Regions from separate parts of the Oryzomicrobium terrae genome, predicted to be linked through region 1. Evidence: predicted binding sites of a transcription regulator. Region 1 holds the regulator's gene; each other region holds the start of a gene.
What was found. The regulator sigma-54, encoded in region 1, starts transcription at its own class of promoters, with help from an activator protein. The targets are predictions, from matches to a motif close to TGGCACGCTTNCTGCTNA.
Positions count from the first base shown of each region.

Region 2: metK (methionine adenosyltransferase) is a predicted target of sigma-54. The motif match lies at 3,344-3,361, and genes of this name have one in related genera.
Region 3: OTERR_RS12695 (prepilin-type N-terminal cleavage/methylation domain-containing protein) is a predicted target of sigma-54. The motif match lies at 1,681-1,698, and genes of this name have one in related genera.
Region 4: nirB (nitrite reductase large subunit NirB) is a predicted target of sigma-54. The motif match lies at 2,177-2,194, and genes of this name have one in related genera.

Region 1 is NZ_CP022579.1:3,466,898-3,472,487, forward strand. It holds gene OTERR_RS15665 (UvrD-helicase domain-containing protein) at 1-437, opposite strand, end outside; gene recA (recombinase RecA) at 592-1,617, shown strand; gene recX (recombination regulator RecX) at 1,648-2,085, shown strand; gene lptB (LPS export ABC transporter ATP-binding protein) at 2,092-2,868, shown strand; gene OTERR_RS15685 (RNA polymerase factor sigma-54) at 2,948-4,444, shown strand; gene hpf (ribosome hibernation-promoting factor, HPF/YfiA family) at 4,457-4,777, shown strand; gene ptsN (PTS IIA-like nitrogen regulatory protein PtsN) at 5,033-5,518, shown strand; gene hprK (HPr(Ser) kinase/phosphatase) at 5,487-5,590, shown strand, end outside.
Region 2 is NZ_CP022579.1:318,559-324,148, forward strand. It holds gene ahcY (adenosylhomocysteinase) at 1-460, opposite strand, end outside; S-adenosyl-L-homocysteine riboswitch at 547-649, opposite strand; gene OTERR_RS01460 (HD-GYP domain-containing protein) at 707-1,936, opposite strand; gene metK (methionine adenosyltransferase) at 2,100-3,266, opposite strand; gene OTERR_RS01470 (lysophospholipid acyltransferase family protein) at 3,483-4,397, shown strand; gene OTERR_RS01475 (LpxL/LpxP family acyltransferase) at 4,394-5,272, shown strand; gene OTERR_RS01480 (GNAT family N-acetyltransferase) at 5,281-5,590, shown strand, end outside.
Region 3 is NZ_CP022579.1:2,802,206-2,807,795, forward strand. It holds gene OTERR_RS12690 (adenylate/guanylate cyclase domain-containing protein) at 204-1,547, shown strand; gene OTERR_RS12695 (prepilin-type N-terminal cleavage/methylation domain-containing protein) at 1,741-2,424, shown strand; gene OTERR_RS12700 (monovalent cation:proton antiporter family protein) at 2,482-4,449, opposite strand; gene OTERR_RS12705 (KpsF/GutQ family sugar-phosphate isomerase) at 4,569-5,567, shown strand; gene OTERR_RS12710 (KdsC family phosphatase) at 5,586-5,590, shown strand, end outside.
Region 4 is NZ_CP022579.1:1,051,359-1,056,948, reverse strand. It holds gene nirB (nitrite reductase large subunit NirB) at 1-1,971, opposite strand, end outside; gene OTERR_RS04880 (sensor domain-containing diguanylate cyclase) at 2,542-4,365, shown strand; gene ybiB (DNA-binding protein YbiB) at 4,374-5,357, opposite strand; gene OTERR_RS04870 (nitrate reductase) at 5,383-5,590, opposite strand, start outside.

The sequences.
Region 1 (5,590 bases):
CTGACCAGGGCGTTCTTCCAACTGGAAATCTGGCTCTGCACCGCCCGCACCACCTTCTTGTCCACCGTCTTGGTCAGCTCGCCAACCAGGCCGAAGCAGTCGGTGGCATCGAGGATGGAAAACCCCGGCTTGTAGCCAAGCGCCCGGCATTCCTGGCGTAGCAGGCGCATGCCCAGGGAGTGGAAAGTGGAAATGAGCGGCGACGGACCGCTGCGGTGGGTGAGCAGGGAGCCCACCCGCTCTTCCATTTCCCGCGCCGCCTTGTTGGTGAAGGTGATGGCGGCGATGGAGGCGGGCGGGAAGTCGCAGTCCTCGATCAGGTAGGCGATCTTCTGAGTGATCACCCGGGTCTTGCCCGAGCCGGCGCCAGCCAGGACCAGCAGGGGGCCGTCGAGGTAGCGGATCGCTTCGCGCTGGGGAGGATTGAGTTCAGCCATGACAAAACAGCGCGCCCCGCGATGAGCGGGGCGCCGAAAAAGCAAAGCGCCATTTTAGCCCAGCCCCCGCGCCATGCTGCGGCAATGGGCGGGGCCCGAGAGGGATCGGCCGGTTTGTGCAATAATCGGGCCATTCTTGCAAAGGACTTGCGACATGGACGAAAACAAAGCCAAAGCCCTGACGGCCGCCCTGGCCCAGATCGAAAAGCAATTCGGCAAAGGCTCCATCATGAAGATGGGCGAAACCGAGGTGGATCAAGGCCTCCAGGTGGTTTCCACCGGCTCCCTCGGCCTCGACATCGCCCTGGGCGTCGGCGGCCTGCCGCGCGGTCGCGTGGTCGAGATCTACGGCCCGGAATCCTCCGGCAAGACCACCCTGACCCTGCAGGTCGTGGCCGAAATGCAAAAGATGGGAGGCGTGGCCGCCTTCATCGACGCCGAGCACGCCCTGGACCCTCAGTACGCGCAAAAGCTCGGGGTCAAGATCGGCGACCTGCTGATTTCCCAACCCGACACCGGTGAGCAGGCCCTGGAGATCGCCGACATGCTGGTGCGCTCCGGCGGCGTAGACGTGATCATCATCGACTCGGTGGCCGCCCTGGTGCCCAAGGCCGAAATCGAAGGCGAGATGGGCGATTCCCTGCCCGGCCTGCACGCCCGCCTAATGAGCCAGGCCCTGCGCAAGCTCACCGCCAACATCAAGAAGACCAACACCCTGGTGATCTTCATCAACCAGATCCGCATGAAGATCGGCGTGATGTTTGGCTCCCCGGAAACCACCACCGGCGGCAACGCGCTCAAGTTCTACGCCTCGGTGCGCCTCGATATCCGCCGCATCGGCGGCATCAAGAAGGGCGATGAGGTAATCGGCAACGAGACCAAGGTCAAAGTGGTGAAGAACAAGGTCTCGCCCCCGTTCCGCGAAGCCATCTTCGACATCCTCTACGGCGAAGGCATTTCCCGGGAAGGCGAGATCATCGACATGGGCGTGGCCCACAAGATCGTCGAGAAGTCCGGCGCCTGGTATGCCTACAACGGCGAGAAGATCGGCCAGGGCAAGGACAACGTGCGCGAGTACCTGCGTCAGCACCCGGAAATGGCCGCCGAGATCGAAGCCAAGGTGCGCGCTGCCGTCGGCGTGGCCTCGCCCACCGGCGTCGCGGCGCCGGCCGAAGCGTAAGGCGGGTTGCGGGGGAGAATGCGCGCGCCGGTGGAACGCACCCTGCGGGAACGGGCGCTCTCCCTGCTCACCCGGCGCGAGCATGCCCGGGCCGAACTGGCGCGCAAGCTGGCGCCCCACGCCGAAAGTAGCGAGGAGCTGGAGCGGCTGCTCGACGAGTTAGCCGCCCGCAAACTGCTGTCCGACAGCCGTTACGCCGAAATGCGCGTCACCGTACGGGCCGGTCGCTACGGCGATCAGCGTCTCCGCCAGGAACTGGCGGCGGTCGGCGTCGATGAAGACACCATCGCCACCGCCCTGGAAAGTACCGACGACGAGCTGTCCCGGGCCCGCTCGGTCTGGCTGAAGAAATTCGGCACCCCTGCCGCGGACGCGGCGGCACGGGCCAAACAAATGCGTTTCCTCGCCCAGCGGGGTTTTTCCATGGAGATCATCCGCCGCGTACTACGTGGCCTCGATGATGAATAAAACCGCATGAAAGCTGCCACCCTGTCCCCTGCCGAGACGGCCTCGCCGGTGCCGCCCAGCCACAGCCGCCTGTCCGCCCACAACCTGAAGAAGCGCTACAAGAAGCGCACTGTGGTTCATGACGTCTCCTTCGACGTGGCCAGTGGCGAGGTAGTGGGTCTGCTCGGCCCTAACGGCGCAGGCAAGACCACCTGTTTCTACATGGTGGTGGGCCTGGTGGCCGCCGACGGCGGCGAGGTTTACCTGGACGAGGCCCGCCTAACCCACCAGCCGATCCACCAGCGCGCCCACCAGGGGCTCTCCTACCTGCCCCAGGAAGCCTCGGTATTCCGCAAGCTGAACGTGGCCGAGAATATTCAGGCGGTGCTGGAACTGCAGAACCTGCCGGAAGACGAGGTGAAGAACCGCCTCGAATCCCTGCTCGACGAACTGCACATCGGCCACTTGCGCGGCACCCTGGCGGTGGCCCTGTCCGGCGGCGAGCGGCGCCGCGTCGAGATCGCCCGGGCCCTGGCCACCAACCCGCGCTTCGTGCTGCTCGACGAGCCCTTCGCCGGGGTGGACCCGATCGCCGTGCTTGAAATCCAGAAGATCATCCGCTTCCTCAAGGCCCGCGGCATCGGCGTGCTGATCACCGACCACAACGTGCGCGAGACCCTGGGCATTTGCGACCGGGCCTATATCATCAACGAAGGACGGGTACTGGCAGCCGGCCGCCCCGACGAGATCGTGCACAACGAAGAAGTGCGCAAGGTCTACTTGGGCGAGCACTTCCGCCTGTAACGGTCCGCGCCATGCTCCTGTTTCACCTCCCCCGCCGCATCGCTGCGCCGCCCCGCCGGGCGGCCTGCTGCCGTAGCCGATGAAACCCAGCCTCCAGCTCAAGCTCTCGCAACACCTGGCGCTCACGCCCCAGTTGCAGCAGTCGATCAAGCTGCTGCAACTGTCGACCCTCGAGCTGAACCAGGAGATCGAGCATTACCTGCTGGAAAATCCGCTACTGGAACGGGAGGACGATTACGAGCCCAGCCCCCCCCCGACCGATGCCGGCTTCGCCGACGCCCCGGGTGGCGCCCTGCCGAACGACCGGGACGAAGCGGACGCCCGTGGCGAGCGTGAGGAGGCGGCGGACCCTGGCGATAGCAACGAATTCAGCGCCGAGAACAACGCCGAAGGTAGCCTCGACGACGGCTGGTTCGCCGAAGGCAGCTACCCGAGCGGCAGTCGCGACAACGATGGCGACGACGAGGGAGATGGCCAGGACATCCAGGCCGCCACTACCAGTCTGAAGGAACACCTGACCTGGCAGTTGGGGCTGATCCCCCTGTCCGACCGGGACCGCAGCCTGGCCTGTTTCCTGGTCGAGGCCCTCGACGACGACGGCTACCTCGACCAGTCCCTGGAAGAACTGGGGGAAGCACTGCCCGCCGAACTGGAGGTCGAGCCGGAAGAGCTGGAGATCGCCCTCAAGCACATCCACAACCTGGAGCCGACCGGGGTGGGGGCCCGCAGCCCTCAGGAATGCCTGGCATTGCAACTCAAGGCGCGTCCCGCCGAACCGCTGCGCAACCTGGCCCTGACCCTGGTGGAAAAATACTTGGACCTGCTGGCCAGCCGCGACTTCACCCGGCTGAAGCGCCAACTGGGCTGCGACGACGATACCCTGAAGGCGGTGCAAACCCTGATCATGGGCCTCAACCCCCGCCCCGGGGCCCAGTACGCGCCCCTGGAAACCCGCTACATCGTGCCCGATGTCATCGTGCGCAAGGTGCGCAACCAGTGGGTGGCGAGCATCAACCCGGACGCCTTCCCGCGCCTGCGGGTCAACCGCCTCTACGCCGACCTGCTGCAGAAGCACCGCACCCGCGGCGACGGTGGCGGCATGTCCGGCCAGTTGCAGGAAGCGCGCTGGCTGATCAAAAACGTGCAGCAGCGCTTCGACACCATCCTGCGCGTCTCCCAGGCCATCGTGGACCGGCAGCGCGCCTTCTTCGACCACGGCGAGGTGGCGATGCGCCCCCTGGTGCTGCGCGAGATCGCCGAGATCCTCGATCTGCACGAATCCACCGTCTCCCGGGTGACCACCCAGAAGTACATGGCCTCGCCCCGGGGCATCTTCGAACTGAAATATTTTTTCGGTAGCCACGTGGCCACCGATACCGGTGGCGCTTGCTCGGCCACCGCCATCCGCGCCCTCATCAAGCAATTGGTGGGGTCGGAAAACGCCAAGAAACCCCTCTCGGATAATCAAATTGCCGATATTCTCGGACAGCAGGGCATTGTCGTAGCCCGCCGGACGATAGCAAAATACAGAGAGGGGATGGGCATTCCAGCGGCCAATCTCCGTAAGTCCCTCTAAAGGAGTAGAACCATGAATCTGCAGATCAGTGGGCATCACCTGGAAGTCACCCCGGCGATCCGTGAATATGTGACCGGCAAACTGGACCGCGTCATCCGTCACTTCGACAACGTGATCGACGTGAGCGTGATCCTGTCGGTCGAGAAGCTGAAGCAAAAGGCCGAAGTGACCGTCCACGTACGCGGCAAGGACATCTTCGTCGAAAGCGAAGATACCGATCTGTATGCCGCAGTCGACAGCCTGATCGACAAGCTGGACCGCCAGATCATCAAGCACAAGCAGAAAATCCAGGATCATCACCGCGACGAGAAGAACATCCCCGTCGCCGAGTGATCTAATCTTGCGGATCGGCCAGGCCCCGACGGGGCCGGCCGTCTGTTCCCTCACGGGCCTTTTTCACGCTTCCGGCAAGCTTTTCGCCCCCGTCAGCGCAACCTTCCGGAAATCCTGTATCCTCCCGGCCACATTGCGTGGTTGGTGCCCAAACGCCCCGGCCCGCTTTCCTTTCCCGGCCCGCCCCGTATTCACAGCCACCGTACTATCCCGTGTGCTCGGGCAGGCTCATTCAACGTCTCCGTGGATCATCCTATGGAGCTCATCGCTAAACTTCTCCCTCCTGAAAACGTCGTCCTGGACCTGGAAGCCACCAGCAAGAAACGGGTCTTTGAACAGGCGGGCATTCTTTTCGAAAACCAGCACGGGGTTGCCCGCGCCACGGTGTTCGACAGCCTGTTCGCCCGGGAAAAGCTCGGTTCGACCGGCCTCGGCCAGGGTGTCGCCATTCCCCACGGCCGCATCAAGGGCCTCAAGGAAGCCGTTGGTGCCTTCCTGCGCCTGACGGCGCCGGTGCCCTTCGATGCGCCCGACGGCAAACCGGTGAACCTGGTGTTCGTGCTCCTGGTGCCGGAACAGGCCACCGAGCAGCACCTGCAGATCCTCTCCGAACTGGCCCAGCGCTTCTCCGACCGGGGCTTCCGCGAGCAGCTGGCGAGCGGCAGCGATCCGGCCGCCCTGCGCGACCTGTTCATCCACGGGGCCTCCCATGCGCCAGATCAGCATCGCGCAGCTGTTTGAGGATCACCGCGACAAGCTCGACCTGACCTGGGTTGCCGCCAGCGGCGCCAAGCGCCATCTCGAACTCAAGGA
Region 2 (5,590 bases), 380 kb from region 1:
GGGCGCCCAGGTGCAGCAGCAGGGTGGCGTCGCCGCCGTCGTCGAGGATCATGTTGCTGAAGACTTTTTCACCATTCGCCGCCGCCGGCCACTCGAAGATGCGGTGGGTGTAGTCCCAATAGTCTTCCAGGGATTCGCCCTTGATGGCGAACACCGGCACGCCGCTGGCGGCGATGGCGGCGGCAGCGTGGTCCTGGGTCGAGAAGATGTTGCAGGAGGCCCAGCGCACTTCGGCGCCCAGGGCGGTCAGGGTCTCGATCAGCACCGCCGTCTGGATGGTCATGTGCAGGGAGCCGGTGATGCGGGCGCCCTTCAGGGGCTGCTTGGCGGAAAATTCTTCGCGGATCGCCATCAGACCGGGCATTTCGGTCTCGGCAATGCGGATTTCCTTGCGGCCCCAGTCGGCCAGGGAGAGGTCGGCGACGCAGAAGTCGCCCTTGAGGTCAGCCACAGCGTTCATTGAGAACTCCGGATCGTGTGGCCGGGGGGATGGGGGTGCGGCAGTCTGCTCACCCGTCTCCGAACCCGGCAGGGTTGAAAGACATGCATGGGTGAGCGCCGTTGACCTGGGCGCCGCGGCTGGGTGCCGGACGCCTTCCGAGCCTGACCGGACGCCCACGGCGGACCGGCTGCAACGCTCCTCGGAAGAACGCGGATGATACGTCCCCGGCGCGGTTTGCTCAATGCCGGTGCTGCCGACGCGAACCTAGAGCGGTTCGGCGGGGCCGCCCCACAACTGGTTGAGGTCGGGGAAGTTCCACTTGTCCGGATCTTCCCGGCCGGCGATCTTCTCGCGGCAGCCGGGTTGGCCCAGATCCACCACTTCCGGACGGATGCGCGCCTGGGCCTTGGTCGAGTAGAACACCTTGAGGCGCGGCACCAGCAGGGATTTCGGGTTCTGCTCCATGACGATCCCCAGGCGGCCCGATTCGAGGCGCACCAGGGAACCCACCGGGTAGATGCCCACGGTCTTGACGAAGGCTTTGAACACCGCCGGGTCGAAGTGCCCCTCGGCCCATTCGGCCATCTTGCGCAGGGACTCGGCCGGGTCCCAGCCGGATTTGTAGGGGCGGTTCGAGGTGATCGCGTCGTAGACGTCGCAGACCGCACCCATCTTGGCGTAGAGGCTGATCTGCTCGCCCTTGAGGCGCTCCGGGTAGCCGCTGCCGTCGATCTTTTCGTGGTGATGCAGGCACACGTCCAGGGTGACGTCGCTGACCCCGGTGCCGGCCAGCAGCATGGCGTGGCCCTCGGCCGGATGGCTCTTCACGGCGAGGAATTCGGCGTCGGTGAGCTTGCCCGGCTTGTTGAGGATGGCCGGGTCGATGGCCATCTTGCCCAGGTCGTGGAGCAGGCCGGCCATGCCGGCCTCGCGTGCTTCGGCTTCGCTCAGGCCCAGCTCCCGGGCCAGGGCGATCATCAGGGCACAGACCGCCACCGAGTGCATGTAGGTGTAGTCGTCGGCGGTCTTGAGCCGGGCCAGGCTGATCAGGGCGCCCGGGTTGCGCAGCACCGAATTGGAAATCTCGTCCACCAGGGGTTGGGCGTTGGCCGCGTCCAGGGCCTTGCCCATGCGCGCTTCCTGGAACATGGAGGTGACCGCCTGGCGGGCCTTGGCGCAGATCTTGGCGGCCCGGTCGAGCTCGGCACTCATCGACACCTTTTCCACCGGGACCGGGCCGTTGCTGGCGGCCTGGAGCAGATCCCGCTCCACCGCCGCGTCGGACTCCTCCTTGGCCTGGCCTTCGGCCACATCCAGGCCCTGGGCGGTATCGATCCACACTTCACGGATGCTGCTGTCGAGCAGGCGGTCGATGTCCTGGGGGTCTTCGAGCAGGAAGGCGGAGCGCCAGAAGGGGTGCTCCATCCAGGATCCACAGAGTTCGTGCAGGTACATGCCGACGCGCAGGTGGTCGACGGAGATTCGCTTGAGCATGGCGTATGAAAAATGAATAGCCGGCCTATTTTATAGGCGAACGCTCAAGGCGAAAAAGAAATACGCCACGCTGGAGTGCGGATGCGACAACGGGGTGCCGTGGCCCCCCGTTGGGTTATTGCGCGGGCGCAGCGTGGCGGCCGTTGCCGGCCGCCAGTGCGGCTTACAGCCCGGCGGCGGCGCGCAAGGCCTGGGCCTTGTCGGTGGCTTCCCAGGTGAATTCCGGCTCGTCCCGGCCGAAGTGGCCGTAGGCGGCGGTCTTCTGGTAGATCGGGCGCAGCAGGTCGAGCATCTGCACGATGCCCTTGGGGCGCAGGTCGAAGTGGGCGCGCACCAGTTCGGTCAGCTTCTCGTTGCTCACCTTGCCGGTACCGAAGGTCTCGACCATGATCGAGGTCGGCTGGGCCACGCCGATGGCGTAGGACACCTGCACCAGGCACTTGCTGGCCAGGCCGGCGGCGACGATGTTCTTGGCGACATAGCGGCCGGCGTAGGCGGCGGAACGGTCCACCTTGGAGGGATCCTTGCCGGAGAAGGCGCCGCCGCCGTGGGGAGCGGCACCGCCGTAGGTGTCGACGATGATCTTGCGACCGGTCAGGCCGCAGTCGCCTTGCGGGCCACCGATGACGAAGCGACCGGTGGGGTTCACCAGGTACTTGATCTCGCCCTTGATCAGCTCCTTGGGCAGCACCGGCTTGATCACGTCCTCGATCACCGCCTCGCGCAGACTGTCCAAGGGGATGTCCGGGGAGTGCTGGGTGGACAACACCACGGTGTCGATGGCTACCGGCTTACCATCCTCGTAGCGGATGGTGACTTGGGACTTGGCGTCCGGGCGCAGCCAGGGCAGGCGGCCGTCGCGGCGCAGCAGGGACTGGCGCTCCACCAGACGGTGGGACAGGTAGATCGGCAGGGGCATCAGGGACGGGGTTTCGTCACAGGCGTAGCCGAACATCAGGCCCTGGTCGCCGGCGCCCTGGTCGAGGCCGTCGTCGTGGGCCTTGTCCACGCCCTGGGCGATGTCCGGGCTCTGCTTGTCGTAGGCCACCAGCACGGCGCAGCCCTTGTAGTCGATGCCGTACTCGGTGTTGTCGTAGCCGATGCGGCGGATGGTGTCCCGGGCCACCTGGATGTAGTCCACGTTGGCGTGGGTGGTGATCTCGCCGGCCAGCACCACCAGACCGGTGTTGCACAGGGTTTCGGCGGCGACGCGGGCCTTGGGGTCCTGGGTCAGGATGGCGTCCAGGATGGCGTCGGAAATCTGGTCCGCGACTTTGTCGGGGTGGCCTTCGGAGACGGACTCCGAGGTGAAGAAGTAGCTGTTCGACATGGGTGGTGCACGCTCCAAAAACAAAATCCCCGGATTGTTGCCGGCGTACCGGCTCCGGGGATGCGAGCGGTGACGCTTTAGCAGTATTTGTACCGATTCAGCCTGTGTTTCCGGCCCCGGTTCCGCCCTGCAAGTTGTCCGTTTAACTCGGCGGTCCGATAATTCTCGCTTTTTGGCCGTCCCCGGTCAAGCCAACGGTCAGCAAAGACCCTACTCATGTCCCTGATTTACCGCCTTATTTTCAAAGGTCTGGCCTGTCTTCCCCTGCCCCTGCTGCACGGCGCCGGCGCCCTGCTCGGGCGCTTGGCCTACCGCCTGTCGCCCCGCACCCGGGCCCAGACCCGGGCCAATCTGGTCCAGGCCTTCGGTGCCGCCGAGGCCGACCGGTTGCTGCCGACGGTGATGGCCGAATCCGGCAAGGGAGCCTTCGAGTTGCCCACGACCTGGCTGTCCAGCCTGGAGGCGGTGACCGACCGGGTGAAGCAGGTCAGTGGCTGGGAGCACGTGGCCGAGGCCCAGGCCCGGGGCAAGGGAGTGATCTTCCTTACGCCCCATCTGGGGTGCTTCGAGATCGCCGCCCAGTACCTGGCCCGCCATGCCCACGGGGTGCCGATCACCGTGCTGTACCGGGAACCGAAGCAAGCCTGGCTGAAGGAATTTCTCCTCGCCGGGCGCGTGCGTGGCGAGCGCATGAAAGTTGCCGCCGCCGACCTGGCCGGGGTGCGCAGCCTGATCCGCGCCCTGAAGCACAAGGAGATGGTCGGCCTGCTGCCCGACCAGGCCCCCGGCGCCGGCCAGGGCGAGTGGCTGCCCTTCTTCGGCCGTCCCGCCTACACCATGACCCTGGCGGCGCGCCTGACCGAAACCGGCGCCGCCACCCTGTTCGTGTACATGGAGCGCCTGCCCGGCGGCCAGGGCTACCACTACCACATCCGTCCTCCGCTCACGCCCCTGGAAGGCGATACCGTGGCCCGCGCCGCCCAGATCAACCGGGAGGTGGAGGCCATGATCCGGGAATGCCCTGCCCAGTACCTGTGGTCCTATAACCGCTACAAGCAGCCGTCCGGCGCGCCGCCCGCACCGGAGGCCAATGCCGCTGCACCCATGAACTCACCGCCGACCGCCCCATGAGCAAATTCTTCACCTACCTCGCCCTGGGCCTGCTCTGGTTGCTGCACTGGCTGCCCCTGCCCGCTTTCGTCGCCATCGGCCGCGGGCTCGGCTGGCTGCTCTTCTGGCTGGCTGCGCCGCGCCGCAAGGTGGTGCGCATCAACCTCAAGCTGTGCTTCCCCCACCTCTCCGAGGCCGAGCGGGAGCGCCTCGCCAAGGATCACTTCGCCATGGTGGCGCGCAGCTTCCTCGAGCGCAGCATCCTGTGGTTTGCTCCGGAAGCGCGCATCCGCCGCCTGGTGCGCTTCAAGAACCAGGAGCGCTTCGATGCCCTGGTTGGCCAACCGGTGATCCTGCTCGCTCCCCACTTCGTCGGCCTGGACTGGGGCGGCGCACGCATCGCCATGAGCTACGACTGCGCCAGCATGTACGCCCACCAGAAGAACCCGATCCTGGACAAGTGGCTGCTGCACGGCCGCACCCGCTTCGGCGACCAGCAGCTGCTGTCGCGCCAGGACGGGGTGCGCGGCATTGCCCGGGCGCTCAAGGCCCACCGGCCGTTCTACTACCTGCCGGACATGGATTACGGTCCCCGGGATTCGATCTTCGTGCCCTTCTTCGGCGTCCAGACCGCCACCATCTCCGGCCTGCCCCGGCTGGCCACCCTGGGCCGGGCGACGGTGCTGCCAGTGGTCACCCGGGCCCTGCCCAACGGCGCCGGCTATGAAGTGGAATTCGGTGAGCCGTGGACCGACTACCCCACCGACGACCTGGAAGCCGACACCCGGCGCATGAATGCCGAGATCGAACGCTGGGTGCTGACCATGCCCGAGCAGTACTACTGGGTGCACAAGCGCTTCAAGACTCGCCCCCCGGGCGAGCCGCGCATCTACTGAGGACGGCCATGAGCAGCATTTCACGCCTGCCCGCCGGCACCGCCATCCGCCCCATGGACGCGGCCGACATCGGCCCGGTGGCCGAATTGGCCCGGCGCATCTGGCAGGCCACCTACCCGGGCATCATCACCCAGGACCAGATCGACTACATGCTGGCGCAGCGCTACAACGCCACGGTGCTGGCCGAGGAGCTGGGCCGGGACGACGTGGCCTGGGACGTGCTGTGGCGCGATGGGGCGCGCATCGGTTTCGCCGCCACCTTGTTTCCGCCGGAGGGTGAAGCCGAGGCCAAGCTCGACAAGCTCTATCTGGATCCGA
Region 3 (5,590 bases), 660 kb from region 1:
GATTTTTTTCACGGATGGCAATTTGTTTATTTTTTGCATAGCCGCTTCTTCCTAATTGCCATCTATGCCAATTGGGATAGGCTTGCCGACCAAAAGGAATAGCACGGAGCTTTCAACCGGTTTTAGCCCGCGAACCCGCTTTACCCGATGTGACTCCGTACCAATAATGGGAGCCTGATGTCCAACCAATGCTTCGTATCGCCATGACCGCCCCTCCCGGCTTCTTCCACTCGCTGCGCAACGCCGGTATTTCCCCCCAGGACGCGGAGGAGATGCGGCTGAAGAAATCGCTGCTGATGTTAGCCACCGGACTGATGAGCGTGGCGTCGATGGTGTGGCTGCTCATCTACTGGCAATTGGGCCCCCAGTTTTCCGCCACCATCCCCTTTGTTTTCGAGCTGCTCCTGGCGGGCAACCTGTTCTATTACCTGAAGAGCGGCAACTTCCCCCTGTTCCGCACCCTGCAGCTGGGGCTGTTCCTGTTCGTGCCCTTCGTGGTGCAGTGGAGCATCGGCACCTTCATCACGGCTTCCGGCGTCAGCCTGTGGGGCTTGCTGGCCCCGATCGGCGCCATCCTCTTCGTCGGGCACCGGGAATCCCTGGCCTGGTTTGCGGCGTACCTGTTTCTCACCGCTCTCTCGGGTTTCTTCGATTACTACCTGGCCGATACTGCGCCCCTCGGCCAGGTCGTCGTGCCGATCAAAACCAGCGTGTTCTTCTTCGCCCTCAACTTCGCCACGGTCTCGACCCTGGTTTTTCTGCTGCTGCGCTACGCCTCGGTGGAAAAGGAGCAGACCCAGCATCGCCTCGAAGAAGCCCACCGTCTGCTGCAGGCCGAGCAGGACCGTTCCGAGCGCCTGCTGCTCAACATCCTGCCCGGCCCGATCGCCGAGCGGCTCAAAAACAGCAATCAGACCATTGCCGACGGCTTTGCCGACGTCACGGTGATGTTCGTCGACATCGTCAATTTCACCCAGGTAGCGGAAGGGCTGTCGCCCCAGCAGGTGTTCTCGATGCTCAACCGAATCTTCTCCACCTTCGACGAGCTGGCCGAGCAGTACGGCCTGGAGAAGATCAAGACCATCGGCGATGCCTATATGGCCGCGGGAGGCTTGAACAGCGCCAATGACGAAGATGGCGAGCAGATCGACTACACCGCGGCTATAGCCAACCTGGCGCTGGCCATGCGCGATTTGCTGCACGAGAATTTCGACGTCAACCGCCGCCGCCTGGAGGTGCGCATCGGCATCGGCACCGGCCCGGTGGTGGCCGGCGTGGTGGGCAAGAAAAAGTTTATCTACGACCTGTGGGGCGATACGGTCAATATCGCCAGCCGCATCACCAGCGAAGGCACGCCCGGCATGATCCAGGTGGACGAGACCACCTACCGCCGGCTGCGGGACCGCTTCGCTTTCCAGCCCCCTCAAATCCTTCGTCTCAAGGGCAAGGGGGAGACGGTCGTCTACCGGCTGACGGGTCACCTGGCCGGTGACCCTACCCTGCGCGAATCAATCCCACGTCCGCTGGCAGCGCCAGGCAATGCTTGATGAGCGGCGGGGTAAGACGGCGCAGGGCAGTCGTCACACCCGACTCCGCACTTAATTCCAATTGAATAAAATTGACGCTAGCGAGCCGCTCCGGGCTTTTCCATAAAAAGCGCCAAATATTCCCTATTTTCTCTGGCACACTCCGTGCTGAGATTCAGCGCATCCCATATCGATAACGATAGGAGTCCATGACATGAAAAAGCAACGGGGCTTCACGCTGGTGGAAATCGCCATCGTGCTGGTCATCATCGGCTTGCTGCTCGGCGGGGTGCTGAAGGGGCAGGAGCTGATCAACAGCGCGAAGGTGAAAAACTTCGTCAACGACTTCCGCACCATCCCGGTCTTCATTTATGGCTACCAGGATAAATTCCGCGCCCTGCCCGGCGACGACCGCCAGGCGGCCGCCCATCTCGGCAGCGCCGCCACGGCTGCCGGCGTCACCCTGCTCGACCCGAGCAGCCAGAGCAGCAACACCACCGGCAACGGCCGCATCGAAGGTCAATACAACTCGATCTCGGCCAGCGACGAAAGCGTCGCGTTCTGGCAACACGTGCGCCTGGCCAACCTGGCCTCGGGCAGCAGCGACTTCACCGCCCCGAAAGACGTTCTCCCCACCAACGCCGACGGGGGCCGCCTAGGAGTACAAAGCAGCGCGCCGATCACCGGCATGTCCGGTTCCTACTTCATCTGCTCCGAAGGCATCCAGGGCAAGTTCGCCAAGCAGATCGACATCACCATGGATGACGGCAACACGGCCACCGGCACGGTCCGGGTGGCCACTGGCCCCTACAGCGGCACCGCACTGACCGCCGTGGCCACCACCGGCACCAGCGGGATTGTCGATAGCAACACCTATATCGTCTGCGCCGGCTTCTAATCGGCCCCGGCTTGTCAGCGCCCGCCGACGTCTTTCGCGGCGGGCGTTTCTTTTGCCCTAGCCCTGGAGCAACCGGGTTTCCGCCGCGCTGACCTCGTATTGCCCGCCGAGCAGGACCACCACGTCGCCGGACTGGAAACGCATCTCGGAATCGGGTTCGACCCCGGTGATACCGCGGCGGCGTACGGCGCTAACCTCGATGCCCATTTCGTCCAGGCCCAGTTCCTCGATGCTGCGCCCCACGCCGTAGGCCTGATCGGTGAGCAGCACCGAGTGCAGGCGGGGCGCCTGGGTGTCCGGGCTGTCGTCGCTCCGCTCGGTCAGACCATGGAAGAAGCCACGCAGCAGCCGGTAGCGCTCGCTACGGGTTTCGCGCAGGCGGCGCAGCACCCGGTTGAGCGGCACCCCGAGCAACACCAGGGCATGGGAGGCGAGCATCAGGGTGGCCTCCATCACGTCCGGCACGATCTCGGCGGCACCGGCCTTGGAGAGGCGCTCCAGATCGCGCTCGTCGGCGGTACGGACCACCACCGGCAGGTCCGGCCGCAGCTGCTGGACATGGTGCAGGATGCGCTCGGCCGAGGCCGTGTCGTTGAAGGTCACGATCAGCACCTGGGCCCGGGCCACCCCGGCCGCCACCAGGGTTTCCTTGCGCGTCGCGTCGCCATAGACCACCGATTCACCGGCACTAACCGCCTCGCGCACGTGCTCCGGGTCCAGATCCAGGGCGACGTAGGAGAACCCCTCCCGGGCGAGGAAACGGGCCAGGTGCTGACCGGAGCGACCGAAGCCGCAGATCAGGACGTGCCGGTCGGTGGCCATGGTCTGGGCGGCGATACGGGTCAGCTGCATCGAACGCAGCATCCATTCACTGGCGGCCAGACGCATCACGATGCGCTCGCTAAAATGGACGATCAGGGGCGCCGCCAGCATCGACAACACCAGAGCCGCCAGCACCACCTGCAAGGTTTCCATCGGCACCAGGGGCTGGTTGCTGGTCAGGGCGATCAGCACGAAGCCGAATTCCCCGCCGGCCGCGAGCCACAAGCCGCTGCGCAGGGCGGTGCCCGGCGAGGCGCCCATCAGGCGTGCCAGGCCGGCCACCAGGGCGAACTTGCCAAGCAGCACCCCGACCAGAACCAGGGCCACCCAGAAGAAATGCTGGAAGATCGTATGGGGGTCGAGCAGCATCCCGACCGAGACAAAGAACAACCCCATCAGCACATCGCGGAAGGGCTTGATGTCCTCTTCCACCTGATGGCGGTATTCGGTCTCGGAAATCAACATGCCGGCGACAAAGGCGCCCAGGGCTAGGGACAGCCCCGCCATCTCGGTGACGTGGGCCAAGCCCAGGGTGACCAGCAGCACGTTGAGCACGAACAATTCGGCCGACTGGCGCCGCGCCACCACGTAGAACAGGCGGCGCATCAGCTTTTGCCCCAGGTACAGGACCAGGGCGAGCACGAATACCGCCTTGAGGGCGGCCAGCCCCAGGGTGCGCAACATCTCCCCGGCCGGCTCGGCAAAGGCGGGAATAAGGATCAGCAGGGGCACCACCGCCAGATCCTGGAAGAGCAGTACGCCGATCACCTGCCGGCCATGGGGGGAGTCCAGTTCAAGCCGCTCTGTCAGGAGTTTGGACAGCACCGCGGTAGACGACATGGCGATGATGCCGCCCAGAGCCACCCCGGCCTGCCAGGGCAACCCGGCAGCCAGGGAAATCAGCAGTACCACCGCCATCACCCCCAGCACCTGGGCCGAGCCCAGGCCAAACACCACCTGGCGCATGGCGTGGAGCTTGGGTAGGGAAAACTCCAGGCCGATCGAGAACATCAGAAACACCACACCGAACTCGGCCAGGTGCTGCACGCTGGCCACGTCGCGCAACAGGCCAAAGGCGTGGGGGCCGACCAGGGTACCCACCACCAGGTAGCCAAGTACCGGCGGCAACTGGAAGCGACGAAACAGGGCCACGGCGACCACGCTGGCGGCGAGCAGGAAGATGGTGACGGTCAGCAGGTTCATGGCGAGGACGCAGTGAGGGCAAGGTACGGCCAACCACCCAGAACCCCAGTCCGAACAAGGCCCGACGGGGGGAGTGGTATACTTGACCGAATCATAACCGCAGCACCCCGACCGACCCAATGACCTCCGCATTGCCTCCCGTTGCCAAGGCAACTCCCCAAGCGCTCGAACTGGCCCGCCAGGTTCTGCGCATCGAGGCCGACGCGGTCGCGGCGCTAATCGGGCGCATCGGCGCCGATTTTCTCGCCGCCGTGGATCTGGTGCTCGCCTGCAAGGGTCGCCTGATCGTCTCGGGCATGGGCAAGTCCGGCCACATCGGCCGCAAGATCGCCGCCACCTTCGCCAGCACCGGTACCCCGGCCTACTTCGTCCATCCTGCCGAAGCCAGTCACGGCGATCTGGGCATGATCACCGGCGAGGACGTGGTGGTCGCCTTATCCAATTCCGGCGAGTCCGAGGAACTGGTGCGCATCGTCCCCATCCTCAAGCGCCAGGGCGCCAAGCTGATCGCCATGACCGGCAACCCGGCCTCGTCCCTGGGGCGCCAGGCTGATGTGCACCTGGATGCAGCGGTCGCGCAGGAAGCCTGCCCTCTGGGGCTGGCCCCCACCGCCAGTACCACCGCCGCCCTGGCCCTGGGCGATGCCCTGGCCGTGGCCGTGCTCGACGCCCGGGGTTTCGGCCCGGACGACTTCGCCCGCTCCCACCCCGGCGGTACCCTGGGCCGGCGCCTGCTCACCCACGTCCGTGACGTGATGCGCCCGCAGGAGGCCGTGCCGACCATCGGTCCCGATGCCAGCCTGGCCGACGCGGTACTGGCCACTTCCCGTGGCGGCCTGGGCATGACGGCGGTGGTCGATGCGGCGCACCGCGTCCTGGGCATCTTCACCGACGGCGACCTGCGCCGCACCTTCGAAAAGAAGCTCGATTTCAACACGGTGGCCATCGCCGATGTGATGACCCGCACGCCTCGCACCATCGGGCCGGAAAAGCTGGCCGTGGAAGCCGTCGAGATGATGGAACGGCACCACATCAACCAGCTGATCGTCACCGACCCCGCCGGCCAGCTCCTCGGCGCACTGAACATGCACGACCTGTTCCGCGCCAAGGTCATTTGACCCGACTCCGTTTTCGCCATGTC
Region 4 (5,590 bases), 1.1 Mb from region 1:
CTGGGTGCCGAAGCGGCAGTGCTCGGAGCCGACGCAGGTCTTCACGGTGCGGATCGACTTGCCGTAGGCGTGGCCCGAGACCATGCCGGCGGCGGCGAAGTCGGCCCACATTTTGGGCAGGTCGTCCTTCTTCACCCCGAGCAGGTCGATGCGCTGGCCGCCGGTGACCTTGAGGGTCGGCACGGCGTACTTTTCCGCCGCGTCGGCGATGGCGCGCAGTTCGGCCGGGGTGGTTAGCCCGCCCCACATGCGCGGCACCACCGAGTAGGTGCCGTCCTTCTGGATGTTGGCGTGGGCCCGCTCGTTGATGAAGCGGCTCTGGGGGTCGTCCTTGGCCTCGTGGGGCCAGGTGGAGATCAGGTAGTAGTTGAGGGCTGGACGGCACTTCTCGCAGCCGTCGGGAGTCTTCCACTCCAGGAAGTGGCGGACGGCGGCGCCGCTGGTCAGGTGCTGCTCGCGGATCGCTCGGCGCACCGCCTCGTGGCCATGGTCGGTGCACTGGCACATGGGCTTCTTGTCCGAGGCCGCCGGGGTGTAGGCGCCGCCGATGGTGGAAGCGATGATCTGCTCCACCAGGCCGGTGCAGGAACCGCAGGAACCCGAGGCCTTGGTGCACTTGCGCACCTCGTCCAGGGTGAACAGGCCCTGCTCCTTGATGGCCTTGACGATGGTGCCCTTGGTGATGCCGTTGCAGCCGCACACCTCGGCGTCGTCGGCCATGGCCGCGGCACTGTTCTGGCCCTGGTGGCCCACGTCGCCGGCCAGGGACTGGCCGAAGATCAGCCGGTCGCGCTGCTCGTGCACGTCGCGGCCGTCCTTGAGCAGCTGGAAGTACCAGGGGCCGTCGGCGGTGTCGCCGTACATCACGCCGCCCACCAGCTTGTTGTCCTTGAGCACCAGCTTCTTGTAGACGCCGCCGGCCGGGTCGTGCAGGACGATTTCCTCGGTGCCCTCGCCGCCCATGAAGTCGCCGGCGGAAAACAGGTCGATGCCGGTGACCTTGAGCTTGGTGGAGGTCACCGAGCCCTGGTAGCGGCCGATGCCGTGGTGGGCCAGGTGGTTGGCGCACACCTTGGCCTGCTCGAACAGGGGCGCCACCAGGCCGTAGGCGATGCCGCGGTGGCTGACGCACTCGCCCACGGCGTAAATGCGCGGGTCGAAGGTCTGCAGGGTGTCGGAAACGACGATGCCCCGGTTGCAATGGATGCCGGCGGATTCGGCCAGGGCGGTGTTGGGGCGGATGCCCACGGCCATCACCACCAGGTCGGCGGGAATCTCCAGCCCGTCCTTGAAGCGGACGGCCCGCACCCGGGTGCCGGCCGCATCGGCGACCAGGGCCTCGGTCTGGGCCTGCAGAAGAAACGTCAGGCCGCGCGCTTCCAGGGACTGCTGCAGCATGCGCCCGGCCACCTCGTCGAGCTGGCGCTCCAGCAACCAGGGGCCGATGTGCACCACGGTCACGTCCATGCCGCGCAACTTGAGGCCGTTGGCCGCCTCCAGGCCGAGCAGGCCGCCGCCGATGACCACCGCGTGGCGGTGGGTCCGGGCCGCGTTGATCATGGCATCGGTGTCAGCGATGTCCCGGTAGGCGATCACCCCGTCCAACGCGTTGCCCGGCACCGGCAGGATGAAGGGGGTGGAGCCGGTGGCCAGCAGCAGCCGGTCGTAGGGGACGGTGGTGCCGTCCTCGGCGATCACGAGGCGCCTGGCCCGGTCGATCTGCACCACCTTCTTGTTCACGTGCAGGGCGATGCCGTTGTCGGCGTACCAGGCCAGGTCGTTGAGGACGATCTCGTCGAGCGTCATCTCCCCGGCCAGCACCGGCGAGAGCAGGATGCGGTTGTAGTTGGGGTGGGGCTCGGCGCCAAACACGGTGATGTCGTAGTGGTCCGGGGCGATCTTGAGCAGCTCTTCCAGGGTGCGGCAACCGGCCATGCCGTTGCCAACCATGACCAGGCGGGGCTTGTGCACGGGGAAGTGCGATGCGAAACGGGACGAGGCGGCGGAAGCGGGAACTGCGGCGGACGACGGGGCGGGCGCGTTCATGGCGGCGACTCCTGGTGCGGCCCCGCAAGGGGGCGGTTGAAACCGAAAAATCCGTTTCAGCACATGACATCGGTGTCACGTCGGGGACGTCGCGGTCGCCGTTGATCGCGAGTGGGCTGCTACTGGCTATTTAGCAAACCCCGTACCAGAATACACCCATATGTTTTTAAAGGGTTTTTGTATAAAACCAGCACAACGGCCGATGCCCGTGCACCAAGAAAACGCCCGACACCAACGCTAGCACCGGGGCAACGCACCAGAGCAGTGCCACTGTTTTTACCCCATGAGAACGACAAGGGCCGGGATCAGCGCGATAAACGGACGAGCGCTTGATACGCCAATGGACTAAAACAAGCAGACAGGGACCATTACCGAATGAACGCCCCGCCTGATCAGCCGCCCCCGCTCTCTGCCCCCGTCCCCCCAACGGACGGGGCGACGTGCCATTTGCACAACGGAGAACACCCGAGCCATACCCTATGGGGGATGGGAGGGGTGTTATTGGTCGCAGCCGTTGGTCTGGCGCTGTACACCCTGATCTCGTTGCGCATGGAAACCATGGAAGCCGGCAGAAAAACGGCCGAAGTGGTCAACCTGGCCTTGAGCGAACAGATCGAGCTGACCCTTGAGGCGGTGGATCTGGCCCTGAAGGGGGCCAAGGACAACCTGGCCCGCCAGGGGCTGGCCAGCTACCGCCAGGATCCCGAGCGCCTGGAAGACATGCTGCGCGACCACCGCATCGGGGTGCCGAGCATCAGCGCGCTATACGTGACCGACGATCGGGGCGACATGCAGGCCTATTCCGGCTTTGCCCAGGCACGCCAGATCAATATCAGCGATCGGGATTACTTTCTCGCCCAGGCCATGCGCCGCGATACCGGGCTGTACATCTCGACGGCCCACATCGGCCGCATCAGCCAGCGCTGGCAGATCGCCCTGAGCCGGCGTATGGAAAGCAGCAACGGCAAGTTTCTCGGCGTCGTCGTCGCCTCCATCGACATCAACTACTTCGAAAGCTTTTTCAACGCGGTGCTTCCCCTCAAAGGTAGCACCGCCATCCTGCTGCGCCGCGATGGGCATCTGTTGGTGCGGGCGCCCCGGGTGGAGGCCGCCTTCGACCGGGATTTTCGCAGCAGCGAACTGTTTACCCAGATCGACCAGCAGGAATACCAGGGCACCTACGAGGCCACCAGTTCCATCGACCATCGCCAACGGCTGGTGAGCTTCCGCGCCGGACAGCGTTTCCCCATCATCAGCACCGTTTCACTGGACAAGCATGAACTGCTGAGTCCCTGGCGGCTCAACGCCTGGCGTATCGGACTGGCCGCCGCCGTAAGCATCGGCCTGATTGGTGGTCTGCTCTCGGTGATCAATCGCCAACTGCTGCAGATGGAACGGCAGGCCGCGGCACTGGCCGCCAGCGAGGAACGCTTTCACCACCTGGTCGAGCATGGCGCCGACATCCTCCTGGTGCTCGACGAGACAGGAAAGATCATCGAGGCCAACCAGCAGGCTTGCATCGGCCTGGGTTATACCCGTGAGGCTCTGCTGGCGACCAATATGGACCAGATCGAAATCTCGGTGAGCAGCGCCGCACCGGAGCCCCTGGCGCCGGAGGGGCGACCGCCCGCGATTTCGACCACGGAGGCCCATTACCGCCGTGCCGGTGGCGAGGAGTTCCCGGTCGAAGTGCGCACCAGCACCGTCCACTTGCGCGGCCGTCCCCTGCTGCTCATCCAAGCCCGCGACATCTCGGAGCGCAAGGCCCTGCAGGAATTGCTGGAGCGTGCCGCCAAGTACGACAACCTGACCGGGCTGCCGACCCGCCCGGTGTTCATCGACCGGGCTGAGCAGGCGCTAGTGGTGGCGGGACGCATGCACCGCATGGTCGGTATCCTGTTCATCGACCTGGACCGTTTCAAGGCGGTCAACGATCAGCTAGGCCACGCCGCAGGCGACACCGTGCTCAAGGAGGCGGCGGTGCGTCTCACCGACTGTCTGCGGCAGATGGATACGGTATGCCGCTTCGGGGGCGACGAATTCGTGGTGCTGCTGCCCGAGGTGGAAAGCGAAGAGGACGTCCGGATAGTGGCGGAGAAGATCCTGATTGCCTTCGAAAAGCCCTTCGAACTGGGCGTTGCCGCCATGAGCGTGACCGCCAGCATCGGCATTGCCCTCTTCCCCAACCATGGCCGCGATGTCGAGGAACTGCTCTGCCACGCCGACGCCGCCATGTACCAGGCCAAGCAGGCCGGCCGCGACGAACTGCGCACCTACCACGAGCCGCCTGACGATGTGCCAGGCGGCGGAGCGGTCTGATTAGCGGGTTACAACTGGCCGACTGGCAGCCCTTCCACCGCAACGATGGCCTTGGCCTGATTGAAGTCCTCGGCGTAGCCGCTGGCGTAGAGGCAGCATGCCAACTGGTGCAGGATCGGCAAAGGCAGCGGGCCATGCCCGTCGAGGGTCTTGCGGATCCATTGTGCCGTGGTCTTGGCATCCGCCGCCTCGGGCAGTTGGGGCAGTGACTTGAGGCTTTCGTGCTCGGCCTCGAACAGGATGTCGCTCATCCCCTCGTGCAGATACTCGATACGCGGTCGGCGCTTCGGATTGGCGAACGGCTCGCCTTCGGTGGCGCGCAACAGTAGGGCACGGCTCTCGAACGCCAGAATCACCTCGCGCATCATATCCATGTAGGGCGGGTGAGTGGCCGCCACCAGGAGCACTCCGGCGCCACGGAAGGGATCGAGCATCTTCACCAGGCTGTGGGCGCTATTGCGCACACCGAGCCGGCCCCGGGCCGACAGCAGATTGGCCAGGCCCGGTGAAAACAGCGCCACCGGCGCAAAGGCCAGATGGCGCTCATCGAGGGCCTGCTGGGCTTGCACCAGGGACGTGGAGGGCATGATGCCCAGTTCACGGAAGACGTGCCCCGTGGTCACCCGGGAATAGCCTTCAAGGACACCGTGAACCAGCACCGGCACGCCGAAGCGGGTCAGCAGCAGGGCCAGCAGGGGCGTCAGGTTGGCCCCTTTGCGGGCGCCGTTGTAGCTGGGAATGACCACCGGACGGATACGCCCGGCCGGGGCATGCAGCGCCGGCAGGCGCTCATGGACCGCCCCGAGAAAGCCAGTCATTTCCTCGCTGGACTCGCCTTTCATGCGCAGTGCGATGAGGATCGCCCCCAACTCCAGGTCGGGTACGCCGCCATCGAGCATGGCGCCGTAGAGCTGGCGGGCTTCTTCACGGGTCAGATCCTTGGAGCCTTCGGCACCCCGACCGATTTCCTTGATGAACTGCGCGAAATTCATGGCGTCTCCTTGTTGTCGTTTTGCTTCAGGCCGCCTGGCCGACAGCGGGTGCCTGAGCGGCCCCGTGCAGGCGACGCAGATCGGGCACGCAACCGCCGCAGTAGCCTCCGCATTTTAGCCGTTCCTGCACCATGGCCACGCTTTCGCCGGCGGCAAATGCCGCGACCAGGGTCTGGCGGTCCACATCGGCGCACTTGCAGACGATTTCCCGGGGGGGGCCCAGGTCGGCCGGC